Regions from separate parts of the Streptomyces sp. NPDC093261 genome, predicted to be linked through region 2. Evidence: riboswitches for the same ligand, from Rfam matches in the RefSeq annotation. Region 2 holds a riboswitch; the other holds the start of a gene.
What was found. Region 2 has a riboswitch for cobalamin ahead of ACIP94_RS02720 (prenyltransferase/squalene oxidase repeat-containing protein). Riboswitches for the same ligand answer to the same signal wherever they lie in the genome.

Region 1: linked by a shared signal. The riboswitch ahead of ACIP94_RS30045 (HoxN/HupN/NixA family nickel/cobalt transporter) and the one ahead of ACIP94_RS02720 (prenyltransferase/squalene oxidase repeat-containing protein) in region 2 are both predicted to bind cobalamin.

The regions. Positions count from the first base shown of each region.
Region 1 is NZ_JBIVNO010000018.1:102,619-112,083, reverse strand. Features, by position in the region: gene ACIP94_RS30080 (ABC transporter permease) at 1-626, opposite strand, end outside; gene ACIP94_RS30075 (ATP-binding cassette domain-containing protein) at 623-1,627, opposite strand; gene ACIP94_RS30070 (DUF4097 family beta strand repeat-containing protein) at 1,706-2,548, opposite strand; gene ACIP94_RS30065 (hypothetical protein) at 2,641-3,156, opposite strand; gene ACIP94_RS30060 (hypothetical protein) at 3,678-4,439, shown strand; gene ACIP94_RS30055 (sigma-70 family RNA polymerase sigma factor) at 4,614-5,231, shown strand; gene ACIP94_RS30050 (YcnI family protein) at 5,345-6,088, shown strand; gene ACIP94_RS30045 (HoxN/HupN/NixA family nickel/cobalt transporter) at 6,224-7,330, opposite strand; cobalamin riboswitch at 7,357-7,546, opposite strand; gene ACIP94_RS30040 (ArsR/SmtB family transcription factor) at 7,626-7,976, shown strand; gene ACIP94_RS30035 (hypothetical protein) at 7,986-8,150, shown strand; gene ACIP94_RS30030 (putative Ig domain-containing protein) at 8,154-9,465, opposite strand, start outside.
Region 2 is NZ_JBIVNO010000001.1:586,537-596,001, reverse strand. Features, by position in the region: gene ACIP94_RS02735 (ABC transporter ATP-binding protein) at 1-469, opposite strand, end outside; gene ACIP94_RS02730 (CbiQ family ECF transporter T component) at 466-1,554, opposite strand; gene ACIP94_RS02725 (SCO2322 family protein) at 1,557-2,201, opposite strand; gene ACIP94_RS02720 (prenyltransferase/squalene oxidase repeat-containing protein) at 2,252-3,484, opposite strand; cobalamin riboswitch at 3,603-3,731, opposite strand; gene ACIP94_RS02715 (nuclear transport factor 2 family protein) at 3,772-4,218, opposite strand; gene ACIP94_RS02710 (MBL fold metallo-hydrolase) at 4,268-5,290, opposite strand; gene ACIP94_RS02705 (aldehyde dehydrogenase) at 5,455-6,915, shown strand; gene ACIP94_RS02700 (ferredoxin) at 6,919-7,152, shown strand; gene ACIP94_RS02695 (TetR family transcriptional regulator) at 7,394-8,050, opposite strand; gene ACIP94_RS02690 (glycosyltransferase family 4 protein) at 8,266-9,465, shown strand, end outside.

The sequences.
Region 1 (9,465 bases), on a different contig from region 2:
TACTCGGCGAACCAGCGCAGGCCCGGCGACATCGAGTGGGCCGGCACGAACGCGGAGCCGAGGAACGGCAGGAACTGGACCAGCAGTGGCTTGTTGCTCGCGGACTCGACGGTCTTGGAGATCAGGCCGAGCGCCGCCGACAGCCAGGTCACCGCGAACGCGATGGCCGCGAGGAGGCCGGCGGCGGCAAGCCACTCGAGCGGGCTCGCGTCCGACCGGAAACCGAGGGCGAGTGCGACCGCGACGACCAGCACGAGACTCACCATCGTCTGGATGACACTGCCGATGACATGCCCCGTCATGAACGACGAACGCGTGATGTTCATGGTGCGGAAGCGGTTGATGATGCCTTCGGTCATGTCCGAGCAGACCGCGATCGAGGTCGACATCGAGCCGGCGGCCACCCCCATGATGACGACGCCGGGCGTCAGATACTCCAGGTAGGTGTCCCGGCCACCGCCCATTCCGGCGCCGATCGAGTCCCCGAAGGCATACACGAACAGCAGCAGCATCAGGATCGGGGTCATGGCGGAGCCGAGCGACACGCTCGGGTAGCGGATCGCGTGCTTGAGGTTGCGCCGCAGCATCGTCATCGAGTCGTGCACGGCGTAGGTGAGGGTGCTCATCGAAGGGTCTCCTTGACGTGAAGCGGGGTGCCGGCGCCGGGATCGGTGGTGCCGTGGCCCGTCAGGGCGAGGAACACGTCGTCGAGGTCGGGGGTGTGCACGGAGAAGTCGGCGGCCCGGATGCCGGCGGCGTCGAGCCGGTCGAGCAGGGAGCGCAGCGCGTCGAGGCCGCCGTCGCCCGCCACGCGCAGGGCGAGGTTGTCGTCGTCGCGGGCCGCGCCGGGGAAGGCGGCGGCCGCGCGCTCGTACTCAGCGGTGTCGGTGAACCGCAGCCGTACGTGGCTGCCGGGAATCCGCGCCTTGAGCTCGTCGGCGGTGCCCTCGGCGACGATCCGGCCCCCGTCGAGCACGGCGATCCGGTCGGCCAAATGGTCGGCTTCCTCCAGGTACTGGGTGGTGAGGAAGACGGTGGTGCCGCCCGCCACCAGCGAGCGCACCGTGTCCCACATGGTGCGTCGGCTGCGCGGGTCGAGCCCGGTCGTCGGCTCGTCCAGGAAGATCACCTGGGGGTCGCCGACCAGCGTCATGGCGATGTCGAGCCGGCGCCGCATTCCGCCGGAGAAGGTCGCGGCCCGCTTGTGCGCGACGTCCGCGATGTCGAACCGCTGAAGCAACTCCCTGCAACGGGATCGTCCTTCACGCTTGCCGAGGCGCAGCAGATCGGCCATGAGGAGCAGGTTCTCCTCGGCGGTGAGCAGGTCGTCGAGCGCGGCGAACTGCCCGGTGACGCCGATCGCGGCGCGCACCCCGTCCGGTGACGTGGCGACGTCGTGGCCCGCGACCTGGGCCTGCCCGCCATCGGCGGCGATGAGCGTGGACAAGATCTGCACGGTGGTGGTCTTGCCGGCGCCGTTCGGCCCGAGCAGTGCGAACACGGACCCGGCGGGGATGCGCAGATCGATGCCGTCGAGCACGATCTTGTCGCCGTACGACTTGCGCAGACCGATGGTGGAGACGGCGGCGGGTGACTGCGGACCGTCGCCCCGCCTGGATGTGGGCATGACAGATGAAGGCATGGAGCCCTCCCGTTCGAAGGGGGAAGTGACTGGGGGATGTGGGCAAGTTCGCGGGGCCGGTGCTCAGGCCCGGGCGCGGCGCACGTCGATGTTGCCCCAGCGGGTCCGGGCGCGGACCTCGACGGTGTCCTCGGTCTCCTCCGGGGCCTCGGAGGCGGCGAGCGTGTTGCGCACCTGCCCCCGCTCGGAGGTGACGTCGAGCCAGGCGGCGGTGCCTTCGCGGATGCCGACCTCGATGGCGCCGTAGGAGGTCTCCAACTGGACGGTGCCTCGGGCGACTTCGTCGACGCGCAGGGTGCCGTGGGCGGTGGTGGCGGTGACCGAGCCCTCGGCGCGCGTGATGTCGATGTTGCCGTGGGCACCGCTCACCCGCAGGTCGCCGATGGCGGCCCCGACGGTCGTGGTGCCGTGCGAGTTCTTCAGGACGGCGGGACCGTCGACGGTGCCGACGCGCAGGCTGCCGAAGCTGGTGACGACCTCGGCCATGCCCTCGACCCGGTCGACGGTGATCGAGCCGTGGGAGACCGTCAGTTGGAGCGGCCCGGTCGAGTCGAGGCGGACGTCACCGCCCGAGGCCTTCACCCGGACCTCGCCGAGCCGGCCGTCGCCGAGCACCTGGGTCCAGGAGCCCGTCATGTCGACGCGCGAGCCCGTGGGCAGGTCCACCGTCACGTCGACGGCGCCGCTGGGCCCGATGAGGCGGCGCTCCTTCGTCCTGACGGTCAGGACGCCGCTCGCGTATGCGACCTCGGTCTGCTCGGCGGCCCGGACGTCCTTGTCCCTCTTCGGGTGGAGGGGCCGAACCTCGACGACCGTGTCGGAGCGGTCGCTCGCGGTGAACCGGATGGAGCCGGCGCCCACGTGGGCGGTGACCGAAATCGGTTCGGGGGTGTCGAAAGAAGGCATGGCTGTACCGTCCTCTTGAGTCCTTGGGGCGTCCCCGCTGGTGGGACGTGGTGTGGGTGGAGTGGGGTGGGCGTGGAGCGGGGTGGGCGCGGCTAGCGCACCCAGCCCGTGAAGTTCTGTCCGGTGGAGCGGGTCTTCTCCGTCGTACGCGGCCGCGTGCCGCCGTCGACCGCGGCCGACACGGCCCGCACCAGCCACGCGTTGACCGACAGGCCCTCGCGGCTCGCTGCCTCCTCGGCGCGCGCCTTGAGGTGGGCCGGCAGACGCAGATTGACGCGGGCGGTGCCGCCCTCGTCACCTTCGGCGGGTACCTGCACGTTGAGCGGTGCGACGGGCGCGGTGGCCGCTTCCGCAGGGCCGTAGGCGGGCGGGGGCGTCACCACGAAGTCGGGGTCGAGCCCGCGCAGCCGTACGTCGACCGAGCCGGGGGCGAGTTCGCGGGTGATCTCGTCCATCGCGGCGGAGAGCACATTGAGCAGGGTCAGACGGGTCGCCGACTCCAGAGGAGCGGTGAGCCGCTCGGCCAGCTCGCGGGCATCCTCCCCGCCGGCTTCGGCGGCCACCGCGAGTTCGCGGCGGAGGGTGTCGACATACGGGGTGAGGTCCATGGCGCAATGGTGGCACCATTTTGGCGCCATGTGCAAGCCTGGGGGCGACTTGGGTGGGAAGGGCCTGGGGGGAGTGGCTCTGAACTGCGGAAACGGCATGCGGTCGACACGCGTCACTATGGCACCACGTGTACCCAAAGCGCTCTTGAGGGCATCGGATGGCATCGCATGGCATCGAGTGGCACCGGATGGCGCCACGCGACGCCAGGCGGTGCCAGGCGGTGCCAAGCGGTTCATGTGGTGCCATGTGGTGCCATGGGGTGTCCGCAAGGGGCCCCCGGTCGCCCGGCCAGGTGCCGAGCGGCGACGAGCGGCGTGAACCCGTAACTCTCCGGGGGTTCGAGAGAGGTCGGGTTCCACCTCCGACGAGTTCCGGACCGCTACTGTGGTGTGGATCACCGACCCGGAGCTGAGGGAGTCTCAGGCGGATTTCCGTATACCCCCCGGTGACCATGGAGCCACGGATGCGAGGATGAGTCGCCATGACTGCTGGGTGGTGTTCTCGCACGATACGGGCCGCGATGTTCGCTGCCGTGTCCGTGCTGCTCGCTGCCCTGGGTCACATCCTGATGTCCGGAACCGCGGTGCCCTGGTGGGCCATGGCCGCGGGCACCGTGGCGACGGGCGGCATGGCCTGGGGGGTCGCCGGCCGGGAACGCGGACCGCTTGTGGTCGTCTCCCTCGCGGTGGCCACGCAGGCACTGCTCCACTCGTCGTTCTCTCTGGCCCAGGCCGTCGTACAAGGGGCACCGGCCGGCGGGAGATCGCCGGCCTGGCAGTGGCTCGCCTACGTCCTGTGCGGCCCGCATTCGGGACCGTCGGCCGCGCGGCACGACGCCATGTCGATGTCCATGCACTCCATGGACCACGGGATGGGCGCGATGCACTCCATGGGTTCCATGGCCGCTATGGGCTCGATGAGTTCGATGGGCTCGATGGGCTCGATGGGCTCGATGGGCTCGATGGGCCACATGGGGTCCGCCGGATCCCTCGGTCATGACATGGGCGGCATGTCCCCAACCGGCATGCTCCTCGCCCACCTTCTGGCCGCTGTGCTGTGCGGCCTGTGGCTCGCGTACGGCGAGCGCGCGGCCTTCCGCATCCTGCGGGCCCTGGCCGGTTGGCTCTTCACCCCGCTGAGTCTTCTCCTCCGGCTGCCCGCACCGCCGCACCGGCCGCGCGTCCGAACCCGCCGAGCGACCTCGGACCGGGCACCGCGCCGCCTCCTCCTCACGCACGCGATCACCTCTCGGGGGCCGCCCGCCGGGACCGCTGTCGCCTGACGACAGCCGGTTCCCCGAGGCCGTCGAGCTGTTGGTCTCCCGCCTCGGGCACCGGCCGTGCGCTTCCGCGCCCGGCCCTCCACCCCCTCACCGGTTCTGCCGTGCTGCCCGCCGCCCTGAAGCGCGCGCCGGCCGCACACCGGATACCTGATTCCCGAGAAGGACAGATCCCAGGTGATCACTCCTGCCCTGCCTCCATCGCGCGAACAACCGAGAAACAACTCGAAGGATGAGTCGATCACGGCCTGGGCGCTCGCTGCCCGCAGCGGTGACCCCGATGCCGTCGACCTCTTCGTCCGCGCCCTGCACCGAGACGTCCGCCACTATGTGACGTATCTCGGTGCCGACCCCCAGAGTGCCGACGACCTGACCCAGGACACCTTTCTGCGGGCCCTGGGCAGCCTGCACCGGTTCGAAGGCCGCTCCTCGGCCCGCACCTGGCTGCTGTCCATCGCCCACCGCGCGGTGGTCGACAGCATCCGGTACAACTCGTGCCGGCCTCGCCTGTCGGACACGGACGACTGGGAGTCGGCAGCAGAACGCACCCAGCCGCGCGACCTGCCCGGCTTCGACGACGGCGTCGCCCTCTCCGAGCTGCTGGACACCCTCCCCGACGACCGCCGCGAGGCGTTCGTCCTCACCCAGTTGCTGGGACTTCCCTACGCGGAGGCGGCCCACGTCAGCGACTGCCCGATCGGCACCGTGCGCTCGCGGGTCGCCCGCGCCCGTACTTCCCTGATCGCGTGGCTGCACGAGGCCGAGCACTCTGCGCTGGTGGCCGCGGCGGCGTGAGCCAACGCATGGTGGTGGCCCGGATCACCGAGCGATCCGGGCTGCCGGCCACAGCAACTACGCGATCCGACTCCCGACACCCCCTTTCCTCAAGTACGGAGATCCCTTACCTCATGTCCAGGACTCGCACCACCCTGCGCCGTGCCGGCGCCGTCACCGCCCTGACCGCCGCCGGTGTCCTCGCCGCCGCGGGCGTCGCCTCCGCGCACGTCACCGTCCACCCCGACAGCTACGCCAAGGGCGCCACCGACGGCGTCCTGACCTTCCGCGTCCCCAACGAGGAGGACAACGCCGACACCAACAAGGTCCAGGTCTTCCTGCCCACCGACCACCCCATCCTCGGCGTGCTGGTCTCCCCGCAGGACGGCTGGACCGCCCAGGTCACCAACACCAAGCTCAAGACGCCCATCAAGACCGACGACGGCACCATCACCGACGCCGTCTCGGAGATCACCTTCACCGGAGGCAAGATCGGCCCCGGGCACTACGAGGACTTCAACGTCGCCTTCGGCCGGCTGCCCGACGACACCGACCAGCTGACCTTCAAGGCGTTGCAGACCTACTCCGACGGCAAGACCGTCCGCTGGATCGAGCAGACGCAGCCGGGTGGCGACGAGCCGGAGAACCCGGCGCCCGTCCTCAAGCTCACGGCCAAGGGCGCGGCGGAAGACGGCAGTACCTCGACCGCGTGGGGGGCGAACTCGAAGAGCTCCGAGAGCGCCAAGCCGACCGCGTCGAGCAGCGACTCGACCGCCCGTGGCCTCGGTGTGGCCGGGCTGGTCGTCGGCGCCCTGGGGCTGGCGGCGGCCGTGTTCGCCGTTCTGCGCGGCCGCTCCACCGGAGCCGGGGCAGCGTAGGGCAGCCGCCCTGCCGGCGGGAGACCGTCGGCAGGGCACCTGTATGTCGATGGTGGGTCGGCGGGCTGCTGACCCGGGGAATCTCGGGAAGCACGGCCTCCGGCCCCTCCTGCCGAGGCGGTCGCCGCTGTGCCGTCAGCCGGCGTCGGCGGCGCGGGCGCTCCAGCGCTCCTCGACCTTGGCCAGGCGCCAGTAGAGGAGAGCCACGGCCCAGACGACCACGAACAGCCCGACGATGACGTAGCCGACATTGTCCAGGTCCAGGCCCGCGACCCAGCCGGTGACGTCATCGCTCAGGCCGAGCCTGTCGTGCAGCACGCCGACCAGCTCGATCGTACCGACGAAGAAGGCCACCGCGATGGACAGGCCGGTGATCGTGAGGTTGTAGAACACCTTGCGCACGGGGTTCGAGAACGCCCACTGGTAGGCGAAGTTCATGAAGGTGCCGTCGAGGGTGTCGAACAGGCTCATGCCCGCCGCGAAGAGGAGGGGCAGGCACAGAATCGCGTACCAGGGCAGCCCGGCGGCGGCGCCGTTGCCGGCCAGGGCGAGGAGCAGGACCTCGGTCGTGGTGTCGAAGCCGATCCCGAACAGGAAGCCGAGCGGGAACATCTGGCCGGGGCGGCGGATGGACTTGGTGAGCCGGCCCAGGACGCGGTTCATGAAGCCGCGCGAGTCGAGATGGGCCTCCAGCTCCGCCTCGTCGTAGTGCCCGGCGCGCATGGCCTTGAACACCCGCAGGATGCCGAACAGCGCGACCAGGTTGAGAGCGGCGATGAGGTACAGGAAGCCGCCGGAGACCGTGGTGCCCACCGTGCCGAGGACCTGGTGGGTCCGGGAGTCGTCCTTCATCAGCGTGCCGGCGAGCTTGGCGCCGCCGGCGACCAGCGCGGCCATGACGACCACCACACTGGAGTGCCCGAGCGCGAACCAGAAGCCCACCGACACCGGCCGCCGGCCGTCGGCCATCAGCTTCCGGGTGGTGTTGTCGATGGCCGCGATGTGGTCGGCGTCGAAGGCATGCCGCATGCCGAGCGTGTAGGCGGTGATGCCCAGGCCGATGCCGAACGCCTTGGTGCCGACCTCGTAGTGACGCGGAATCACCAGCAGGAGGATCCCGAACGCGAGCACGTGCAGGGCGACGATCACGGCAAGGAGACCGGCGGTTCGGAGAGTGTCCTCGCGCCGCCAGCGGAAGGACTTGGCGGCGGTGGTTTCGGGCACGCCTTGGGACACGGTCATACGGTCACGCTCCAGCACCTCGTGGATCAGCTTCGTGATGCCGTGGCCGGTCTCCTGGCTGACGGGTCGACGCGCCCGCCCCTGCCTTCCCGGCCGTGAGGCCAGTGGCAACGCATGGGGCGGGAACTCCCCGATCACAGTGGCGAGGGCCGCTCCGGACTGAGCCCCTGAGGGCTGTCACCGGTCTTCCCGAACACCACGGCCCGCCCACCCTAGGAGGCCGTGGGACATGGCTGCAAGGCTGCATATCTGATCAGGTGTGGAGGCGGGCGAGGACGGCTGCGATGATGAGTCCATGCATCTCGTCCCCGCGGAACGCGCCGGGCAGCGGACCATCGACGGCCACAGGGTCTGCGACGCCATCGCCGCCGTCGGTGAGCCCGAACGCGTACGAGCCTGGGCCGACCGCTTCTCCTTGCTCTCCGATCCCGGACGCCTGTCCTTGCTGCTCGCCCTCCACGAGGCGGGCCCCATCGCCGTCTCCGACCTCGCCGTGGCCACCGGGATGCGGGACACCGCCGTCTCCCAGGCGCTGCGTCTGCTGCGGACCGCCGGCATCGTCGAGGGCGAGAAGGACGGCCGGATCGTGCGCTACCGACTCGTCGACGGTCCGGTTTCCGCGCTGCTGCGCCACTGCACTCCCTAGGGCGCAGGCGTGGGAACGGCTGCCGCGGACTCGTCGGCGACGGCCCGCACCGCTGCGGGCGACAAGGGCTGCGACTACGACCGGTTGCGCCGCTGGTCACGCGGATGCGCCCCCAACGGGTGTGTCCCGCACGCGGACGGCTTCCGCGTGCGGGACCGGGTGCTCGGATCGTGAGGATCAGCTGGTCGTCAGGGCGGTGTCGTCCACGACGAAGCTGGTCTGCAGCGAGGAGTCCTCCACGCCGTTGAACTTCAGGGTGACCGTCGAGCCCGCGAACGAGGACAGGTCGAAGGTCTTCTGCGCGTACCCGGAGGCCTTGTTGAGGTTCGAGTAGGTCGCCAGGGTGGTCGAACCGGCGGTCACCGTCAGCTTGTCGTACGCGGTGCTGGTGGTGGTCTCGGCGGTGTCGATGTGCAGGTAGAAGGTGAGCGTGGCCTTGCAGCCGGCCGGGATCGTCACCGACTGGGACAGGGTGTCGGTGTGCGAGGAGCCGTAGCCGTCGAGCCATGCCTTGTAGGAGCCGCTGTGGGCCGCCTCACCGGAGTCGTTGGTGATGACGCCGCTGGTCGCGCTCCAGCCGGTGCTGCCGGACTCGAAGCCCGGGTTGGCCAGCAGCTGGGAGGAGGTGCAGCCGCCGCCACCGCCGGAGCCGACGGTCCAGGTGAAGGAGGTCGAGCCGGAGGCGCCGGTGGAGTCGGTCGCGGTGACCGTGACCTGGTAGGTGCCCGCGGTGGAGGCCGTGCCGGAGATCAGGCCGGTGGAGCTGTTGATGGACAGGCCGGTGGGCAGGCCGCTCGCGCTGTAGGTGAGGGCCGCGCCGGCGCTGTCGGTGGCGTGGATCTGCAGGCTGACCGAGCTCCCGGTGGTGGTGGACTGGCTGCCGGGGCTGGTGACGGTCACCGTGTTGCCGCCACCGCCGCCGCCGGAGGTGAAGGCGGCGGTGCCGTTGGGGGTGCCCCAGCCGGTCGGGCCGTCGTAGCCGGTGCCGGCGGTGCAGAAGTACGACGGGGAGCAGGAGCCGTTGTTGCCGCTGGTCACGTCGTACAGGTTGCCGGTGTGGGAGTACGGGTACTTCGCCGGGTAGTCGCTCGCGCCCGGGGTGCCCGCGAGGGCGTAGACCGAGGCGATGATCGGCGAGGAGGCGCTGGTGCCGCCGTAGACCGCCCAGCCGGAGCCCCCGTAGGTGTCGTAGACCGCCACGCCGGTGGCGGGGTCTGCGACGGCGGAGACGTCGGCCTCCATGCGCTTGGAGCAGCCGGTGTCGGTCTGCCAGCTCGGCTTCGGGTCGTAGGCGGAGCAGCCGGAGCCGGTGCCCTCGGTGGAGTTGGTGTGCCAGACGGACTCGCTCCAGCCGCGGGAGTTGGAGGCGGTGGTGAGCGCGGTGCCGCCGACGGCGGTCACGTACTGGGAGGTCGCCGGGTACTCGGCGCCGTAGGCGGAGTCGCCCGAGGAGACGGTGATCGCGACGCCCGGGTGCTTGAAGTACGAG
Region 2 (9,465 bases):
TGAGGACCGAGCCGATGGCCACGCGCTGCTGCTGGCCGCCGGAGAGGGTGGCGATCGGCCGGTCCCTCAGGCCCGCCAGCCCGAGCAGGTCCAAGGTCTCCTCGACCCGCCGTCGCATCACGTCCGGGGCGAGCCCCAACGACTCCATCCCGTAGGCGAGTTCGTCCTCGACGGTGTCCGTCACGAAGTGGGACAGCGGATCCTGCCCCACCGTGCCGACCACATCGGCGAGTTCGCGCGGCTTGTGGGTGCGGGTGTCGCGGCCGGCCACTGTGACCCGGCCGCGCAGGGTGCCGCCCGTGAAATGCGGGACGAGCCCGCCGACCGCGCCGAGCACCGTCGACTTGCCGACCCCCGACGGGCCGACCAGGAGCGTCAGTTCACCCTCCGGGACCTCGAAGTCGATGTCCCGCACCACGGGTTCGGCCGCTCCGTCGTATGTCACGGAGACCTTCTCGAAGCGGATCACACGGACTCCTCGGGGGCGGGGGTGACGAACGCGGGCAGCAGGCCGAGCAGCACCGCCGCGGCGGGGAGCAGCGGCAGCGCCGGGGCGGCCAGGGGGACGACACCGGGGTGCAGGGCGGCGGGGTCGTAGGCGGCCCAGACGGCCGGGAGCGCCGCGGCGGCGATCCCGGAGCCGGCGACCAGCCACGCCCGCGCGTCCCATGCGTCGGGGCGGTAGCGGGTGCGCGGCGAGCGGCGGCCGCCCAGCCGCAGCCCGGCGAGGGCGGCAAGGAGACCGGCGAGCAGGACGGGCAGCCCGTAGGCGGCCCCCTCCGCGGTCAGCAGTCCGTAGGTGCCCGCGCAGACGCCGAGCAGCCCCCCCAGGGTGAGGGCGGTGGTGGTGCGGCGGACGGCCGGCGGGACGGCCGCGGTGCGGCCGAAGCCGCGCGCGTCCATCGCGGCGGCGAGCGCCACCGAACGCTCCAATGCGCCCTCCAGAACCGGAAGTCCGACCTGGAGCAGACCGCGCAGCCCCCGGTCGGGCCGGCCGCGCAGCCGGCGTGCGGCGCGCAGCCGCCGTACGTCGGCGACGAGATGCGGGGCGAAGGTGAGCGCGACGACGACCGCCACCCCCGCCTCGTACAGCGCGCCCGGCAGGGCCTTCAGCAGCCGGGCGGGGTTCGCCAGGGCGTTCGCGGCGCCCACGCAGATCAGCAGCGTGGCCAGCCGCAGACCGTCGTACAGGGCGAAGACGAGACTCTCCGCGGTGACCCGGCCGCCGAGGCGGATCCCCTGCGCCCAGTGCGGGAGCGGGACCTCGGGGAGGGTGAACAGGGTGTGGGTGCCCGGGATGGGCGAGCCGAGGACCACGGTGAACAGCAGCCGGATGGCGAGGACGGCGAGGCCGAGCCTGGCGAAGGCGGCGTAGGAGCGGGACCAGGGGGCGGTGGTGCGGCGGGCCGCGACGACATAGGCGGACACCGCGACCAGGAGGGCCAGCAGCAGCGGGTTGGTGGTGCGGGTCGCGGCGGTGGCGAGTCCGAGGGCCCACAGCCACCAGGCGCCCGGATGCACGGCCGGCCCGCCGCGCACGGGACGGGCCGCCACCGTCAGCCCCTCCGGCGGCGCGCCTGCCACACCGCCGCCGCGCCCAGCGCGGCCACGGCGGCGGCGCCCGCGAGGACGCCCACCGACGGGCCGTGGTGCGCCGTGCCCTTCGCCGGCGCCTGTGCCTTCGACTGCCCCTGATGGGCCGTGCCCTGCGCCGGGTTCCGGTCCTGCCCGGCGCTCACCTGCTCGCCGCAGCCCTTGGCCGGATACCCCGCGATCGCGCACAGCAGGGCGTTGGTGTCATAGCGCAGCGGGCCCGCGACCGCGGCCAGGGCGTCCGCCGTCGTCGCGTCCCCGGGCACGCGGGCGCAGGCCGTGCGCTCGGCCGGCGGCCGTTCGCCGGTGGGGGCGTCCGCCGCCGTGCCGAAGTCCAGGACCAGGGCCACGCGCTTGTGACCGTCCCGGGCGGGCGTGCCGGCGCAGATCGTCGCGAAGTCCGCGCTGCCGCGCGGCCTCGTGGCGTCCGCGGAGTCCTCGCTCACCGCGAACCGGAAGCCCTGTACGTCCCCGTCGGAAGGGCGGCCGGCCGAGGGGCCCTGGGTGGCGTACGTCCAGGCGTTGCCGTTCCGCTCCCAGAAGGACCAGTAGCGGTAGCCGACGGCCTGGGCCCGGCCCGCGCTCCCGAGCAGCACACACACCGCCATCAGCAGCAGGAGCGGTGCGGCCGGGAGCGGGGCGCCCGCACGGACGCGACTCACGGCTGCTGCCGCTTGCCGCGGCCGCTGAGCAGGAAGCCGATGCCGATGCCGGCGACGAGGAAGACGCCGACGATCCACCACACGCCGAAGGCGGAGTCCGAGTCGGCCTTCTTACCGGGCTTCTCGGTCTTGTCGGTCTTCTGGGTGGCGTCGGCCGCCTGCGGGGCCGGGCCCGTCGCGTTCAGCGCGGTGACCAGGTCGGTTCCGCCGAAGTGACGGGGGTCGGTGCCCGTCGCGTGCGCGGCGAGGATCAGCTGGGCGTACGCGGCCGGGCCGCTCTGCCGCGCCCAGGGCCCGGAGTGGGTCTCCAGCCAGTGCAGGGCGCCGGAAGCCCGCTCGCCCTGACCGGCGGTGGCGAGGGCGACCACCGCGTCCGCCGTGTTGCCGTAGTCGGGCTGGTCCTTGGCGCCGGGCAGGGCCGAGGTGAGGTGCTGGTCCCTGGCCAGGGCCTTGAGCAGGTACGCGGCGCCGTTGTGCGCGGCCTGGCGCGCATCGGTGGCCTTCCCGCACGCCGGGGCCGTGCCCTGGGCCGGAGCCCTCTCCCCGGCGAGCCCCTTGCCCAGCGCGCCGACCACGGCCGCGGCGGTGGCGTCCGCGTTGGCGGTGAGCGCGCCCTTCTTGTCGGGCTGGTAGGCGAAGGCCCCCGCCCCGTCGCCGTCGCAGGGCAGCGCGAGCTTCAGCAGCGCGTCGTAGGGGGACTTGCCGTCCTTGCGGACGTCCTCGGGCCGCTCGCCCGCCGCCGTGAGCGCCCCGATCACGACGGACGTCGAGTTCGCGTCGCTCGCGCCACCCGCGGTGTAGCCCCAGCCGCCGTCCTTGTTCTGCGCGGACTTCAGCCAGGCCACCGCCTTGCCGCGCTCGGCTCCGTGGCCGCCGAGCGCGGCGAGGGCCTGTACGGCCGCCGCGGTGTTGTTGGTGTCGACGGGCGTCTTGGCGTCGCACTTCGCGGCCGGCTGCGGGCGGTACGGGGCGAAGGCGCCGCTCGCGCACTGCTGGCCCGTCAGCCAGTCCACCGCCGCGGCGGCGGGCCGCACACCGGCCGTGTGCTGGGCGAGCAGGGCGAGCGACTGCCGCCAGACACCGTCGTAGGTGGGGTCCGCGGTGCCGTAGAGACCGGACGGCAGCGACGGCGAGGCGGACGGCGAGGGGGAGGCCGCGAAGGCCGAGGCGGGGGCCCCGGCGACGGCGGCTATGGCGGCCAGTACCGCGGCGCTGCGGCGAACGATCATGATGGGCGGATGCCTCTCCCTTGGTGTCCGGGAGCAGGGCGGCACGGGGCATCCCCCGGGCGGCTCGGCTCCGTAGACCTCGACGGTGCCGTACACCGGCGGGCCGCCGGTGCGCGTGAGCCGGTCACGTTCCGTACGCGGTGTTCCGGCTCACCGCCTCGGGGACGGCTTACGGTTGCGGGTCAGCGCCGGATTTGCACCGGCTTCCCCCCGTACGGGTGTGAGAACGACCCGGCCACTGTACCCGCCGGTGAAAGCGGACCTGGGAGGCCCCTGTGAGAGGCGCACTAGCGGGTGAGCCGGGACGTCTCCCCGCCGAAGGGGAGGAAGAGGACGCGGGAGGCAAGCAGCCAGACACCGTCGACCTTGCGGAACGTGTCCTCGTAGTGCCCGACTTGGGTGGGCGGTCCTGCCGGGACCATGCCGCCGTCGTACCCGTCGACGCGATACGTCGTGAAGTACGACGTCGCGGTGGCCGTGTCCGGGGACGCAGGCGTGACCAGGATGTTGGACATCAGACGGCGGGAGAGCCGGTCGGCGGGGCGGGAGCCGAAGTACCTGCGCAGCGCCTCGCGGCCCTCGATCCGGCGCCCGCCCGCCGGCCACTCCCAGCCGCCGTCGGCCGTGAACAGCTCGGCCACCGTCGCGGGCTCGCCGAGGTCGAGGCGGTGGACGAAGTCGAGGATCAGGCGCTCGCAGGCACGTTCGGCGAGGAGGTGCTCCAAGGGGTCCATGGGGTTCATACGCCTTGGTACCAGGGAAGGTCCGCGAGGCGCGAGGGCCTCACAGGACCGCGTACGCCACCGGGTCCGTGCCCGGTACCGGCTCCGCCCGGCCCAGTTTCACCAGTCGGCGCAGATGGGCCTCCGCCTCCGAGACCGCGATGGTGCGGGAGCCGTAGGGGATCTGTGCCCAGGGGCGGTTCCACTCCATGCGCTCGGCGAGCTGCCAGGGGGTCAGCGGAGTGCCGAGGAGGGCGAGCAGGCCCGTCAGCCGCTCCTCGTGGTGGGCCAGCAGCTCCCGGACGCGGGCGGGCGCGTCGGTGAACGGGTGCTGGTGGGCTGGCAGCACCTCGGCGGGTGCGAGGCGGCCGACGCGCTCCAGGGAGTCGAGGTAGTCGCCGAGCGGATCGGCGACCACGGTCGTGTCGTCCAGGTCCTCGTACAGGCCGATGTGCGGGGTGATCTCCGGCAGCAGGTGGTCGCCGGAGAACAGACGGCCGCGGCCCGGGAGTCCGGCGGGGTGCTCCTCCTCCAGATGGAGGCAGACATGGCCGGGGGTGTGCCCCGGGGTCCAGATCGCGCGCAGGCGGCGGCCCGGGAGGTCGAGCAGCTCGCCGGGGACGATCTCACGGTCGGGCAGGGCGGGGGAGAGGCCGGGCAGCGAGCGCGGCGTGCGCAGTGGCGCGAGGTGCTCCTCGGGGGCACCGGCCGCCGCGAGCTTGGCGCGCATGTAGGTGAACCAGTGCTCGGGGCGGGCCTCTCGGGTGCGCCGTACGACCGCGGTGTCCGCCGCGTGCATCGCGACCCAGGCGCCGGAGGCTTCGCGGACCCGGCCCGAGAGGCCGTGGTGGTCGGGGTGGTGATGGGTGATCACCACGCCGTGGATCTCCGCGACCGAGGTGCCGCAGGTCGTCAGTGCGTCGGTGAGGGCGTCCCAGGAGTCCGGGTCGTCCCAGCCCGTGTCGACCAGCACCGGGCCGCGGTCGGTGTCGACGACGTACACCAGCGTGTGGCCGAGGGGGTTGTCCGGGATGGGAACCCTGAGGGAGCGTACGCCCCCGCCCTGATCGGCCGTCCACGCCATGCGCTCCCCCGTCCGCCGCCCTACGGCCCACTATAACTAGAACACGTTTCGACAGTAGCCCGATCGAACCGGTGCGTGGACTCCGTCGGCCGGAACTGGTAACAGTTCTGGTGTCGACGACATCTGATGGATCGTCAGCAAGTGTCCCGGGGAGGCAGCCGGTCATGACCGAGCTCGTGGAACACGGACAGCTGTTCATCGGCGGGGAGTTGACCGACCCCCTGGGCAGGGACGTGATCGAGGTGGTCTCCCCGCACACCGAGGAGATCATCGGCCGGGTGCCGCACGCCTCGCCCGAGGACGTCGACCGGGCCGTCGCCGTCGCGCGCCGCGCCTTCGACGAGGGCCCCTGGCCGAGGGCGTCGCTCGACGAGCGGATCGAGGTCGTGACGAGGATCAAGGACGGAGTCGCCGCCCGTCACGAGGAGATCGCCCGCGTGATCTCTTCCGAGAACGGCTCCCCGTACTCCTGGAGCGTCCTCGCGCAGGCGCTCGGCGCGATGATGGTCTGGGACGCGGCGATCACGGTCGCGCGGGCCTTCCCCCATGAGGAGCGGCGCGACGGCGTCCTCGGGAGGATCCTCGTGCGGCGGGAGCCGGCCGGGGTCGTGGCGGCCGTCGCGCCCTGGAACGTCCCCCAGTTCGTCGCCGCCGCCAAGCTCGCGCCCGCGCTGCTCGCCGGCTGCACGGCGGTGCTCAAGCCGTCGCCCGAGTCCCCGCTCGATGCCTACCTCCTCGGCGAGATCGCCCGGGAGGCCGGGCTGCCGGAGGGCGTGCTGTCGATCCTGCCCGCGGACCGCGAGGTGAGCGAGTACCTCGTCGGACACCCCGGCGTCGACAAGGTGTCCTTCACCGGCTCGGTGGCGGCGGGCAGGCGCGTGATGGAGGTCGCCTCGCGGAACCTGACGCGGGTGACCCTGGAGCTGGGCGGCAAGTCGGCGGCCGTGGTGCTGCCCGACGCGGATGTCTCCCAGGCCGTGGCGGGGATCGTCCCGGCCGCCTGGATGAACAACGGCCAGGCGTGCGTGGCACAGACCCGCATCCTGCTGCCGCGCTCCCGCTACGACGAGTTCGCCGGCGCCCTCGCCGCCGCGGCGGGCGCGCTCGTGGTCGGCGATCCGCTGGATGCGGCCACCCAGGTCGGCCCGCTGGTGGCCAGGCGCCAGCAGCAGCGCAGCCTCGACTACATCCGGATCGGCCAGGAGGAGGGCGCCAAGGTCCTCGCCGGCGGCGGGCGCCCGTCAGGCCTGGACCGCGGCTGGTATGTGGAGCCGACCCTCTTCGGCGAAGTCGACAACTCCATGCGCATCGCCCGCGAGGAGATCTTCGGACCCGTGATCTGTCTGCTGCCGTACGGCGACGAGAGCGAGGCCGTGAAGATCGCGAACGACTCGGAGTACGGGCTCAGCGGCAGCGTGTGGACGGCGGACGCCGAACACGGGATCGAGATCGCCCGGCGGGTGCGGACCGGCACGTACTCGGTGAACACGTTCAGCCTCGACATGCTCGGCCCCTTCGGCGGCTACAAGAACTCCGGGCTGGGCCGGGAGTTCGGGCCCGAGGGCTACGGCGAGTTCCTGGAGCACAAGACGATCCATCTGCCGGCCGGGTACGGAGAGGCGTAGCGCATGGGCGACCGCTGGCACATCGAGGTCGACCGCACGCTCTGCATCGGCTCCATGCAGTGCGTCCACCGGGCACCCGACGCCTTCCGTCTCGACTCCGCCCGGCAGTCCCACCCCGTGGAACCGGACGCCGACGCGGGTGAGCCGGTTCTGGAGGCGGCGGAGAACTGCCCCGTGGAGGCGATCCTGATCACGCTGACGGGGAGCGGGGAGCCGGTGTTCCCGCCCGAGGAGTAGGGGCGGCGGAGGCCGGGGGCCGGATGCCCGAAATGCTCAAAAAATCTTCTTTTGGGGTCTTCCATCCCGAGGTGCGGGAGCTACACTGAAAAGTGCCTACGGGATGAGTGGAGACACTCAACCGGAGTAGCCGACTTCGGCGTGAAGTTTCGATTTCCGCTTGGGCCGACATCGACGGTCGAGTAAACGTTGGAAGATCGAGAGATCAGAAGACGGTCAGAACTTGTCTCGTAGGTCTTTTTCATGCCCGCGCTCGGGCCTGGCCCGCCGGATCCGTCAGGTCGATCAGCCGGCACACCGTCTCGATGTCGATCCTCACCTGGGCGATGGAGGCGCGGCCGGAGAGCCAGGTGACCAGCGCCGAGTGCCAGGTGTGCTCGATCACCCGGACCGCGGCGAGCTGGTCGGGGGTCGGATCCTCCAGGCCCATCGCGTCCAGGATGATCGCCGTCGTCTGACGGGACACCTGGTCCACCTCCGGCGAGACGCTCCGGTCCGCGAAGGTCAGGGCACGGACCATGGCATCGGCGAGATGGGGCTCGCGCTGCAACGCGCGGAAGGCCCGCATCAGGGTCTCCGCCACCCGCTCGGCCGCCGTCTCCCCGGCCGGCGGCTTCTTCCGGAGCGTGCGGTGCAGATGCTCCAGCTGGTCCTGCATGGTCGCGACCAGCAGATGCACCTTCGACGGGAAGTAGCGGTACAGCGTGCCGAGGGCCACCTGCGAGGACTCGGCGACCTCGCGCATCTGCACCGCGTCGAAACCGCCCCGGCCGGCCAGCTGCGCGCTCGCGTGCAGGATCCGGCGGCGGCGCGCCTCCTGCCGCTCGGTGAGTGGGGATGAGGCCGGCTGCGCCGCCGGTCGCGCGGTACTGGATGGCACCTTGGCTTCCGCTGGCATGGGTCCCGTTCCGTGTTCCGTGACAGTCGGTGAGAATGAGTGATCAGACAGCATGGCAGGGGCCCACGCCGTGGCGCGAATCACCTGATCCACTGCTCACACCGCCCTTACCTGCCGGTAGATTCAGAGCCTCTTCAACGATCAAGTCTGTAACTTGTTCTAGATTACCGTCCCGTCGTAGTCTCGCGGGAAATGGCAGGGAGAAGGGGCCGGGAGTGACCGCTGAGGCCAGGGAGGCAGGTCCCGAGGAGGGCTCGGCCGCGGACGGGGACCGCCCGCTGCGCATCGCGCTCCTGACGTACAAGGGAAACCCGTTCTGCGGCGGCCAGGGCGTGTACGTACGGCACCTCTCACGCGAACTCACCCGGCTCGGTCATCAGGTCGAGGTCATCGGCGCCCAGCCGTACCCCGTGCTCGACGAGGGCGAGGACCTCCGGGGCCTGTCCCTCACCGAACTGCCGAGCCTTGACCTGTACCGCCAGCCCGACCCCTTCCGCACCCCGCGGCGCGAGGAGTTCCGGGACTGGATCGACACCCTCGAGGTCGCGACGATGTGGACCGGCGGCTTCCCCGAGCCGCTGACGTTCTCGCTGCGCGCCCGCCGCCATCTGCGTTCCCGCCGTGGCGACTTCGACATCGTGCATGACAACCAGACGCTCGGCTACGGCCTGTTGGGCGATGTGGGCGCGCCGCTGGTCACCACGATCCACCATCCCATCACCGTGGACCGGAAGTTGGAGCTGGACGCGGCCGAGGGCTGGAAGCGGCGGGCGTCCGTGCGGCGCTGGTACGCGTTCACCCGCATGCAGAAGCGGGTGGCTCGCCGGCTGCCGTCGGTGCTCACCGTCTCCGGCACCTCCCGCCAGGAGATCGTGGACCACCTGGGCGTTGACCGGGACCGCGTCCACGTCGTGCACATCGGCGCCGACACCGACCTTTTCTCGCCGGATCCCTCGGTGCCGCAGGTGCCGGGCCGGATCGTGACCACGTCCAGTGCGGACGTGCCGCTCAAGGGACTCGTCTTCCTGATCGAGGCGCTCGCCAAGGTGCGGACCGAGCACCCCGGGGCGCACCTCGTCGTCGTCGGCAAGCGCCCGCAGGACGGCCCGGTCGCGCAGGCGGTCGAGCGCTACGGGCTCGAACGCGCCGTCGAGTTCGTCAAGGGCATCTCGGACGCCGAACTGGTCGACCTGGTGCGCTCGGCCGAGGTGGCGTGCGTGCCGTCGCTGTACGAGGGCTTCTCACTGCCGGCGGCCGAGGCGATGGCGACCGGTACGCCGCTGGTGGCCACGACCGGTGGTGCCATACCGGAGGTCGCCGGGCCCGACGGCGAGACATGCCTGGCGGTGCCGGCCGGTGACGCCGGCGCACTCGCCGCGGGACTGAGCCGGCTGCTCGGCGACCCCGAACTGAGG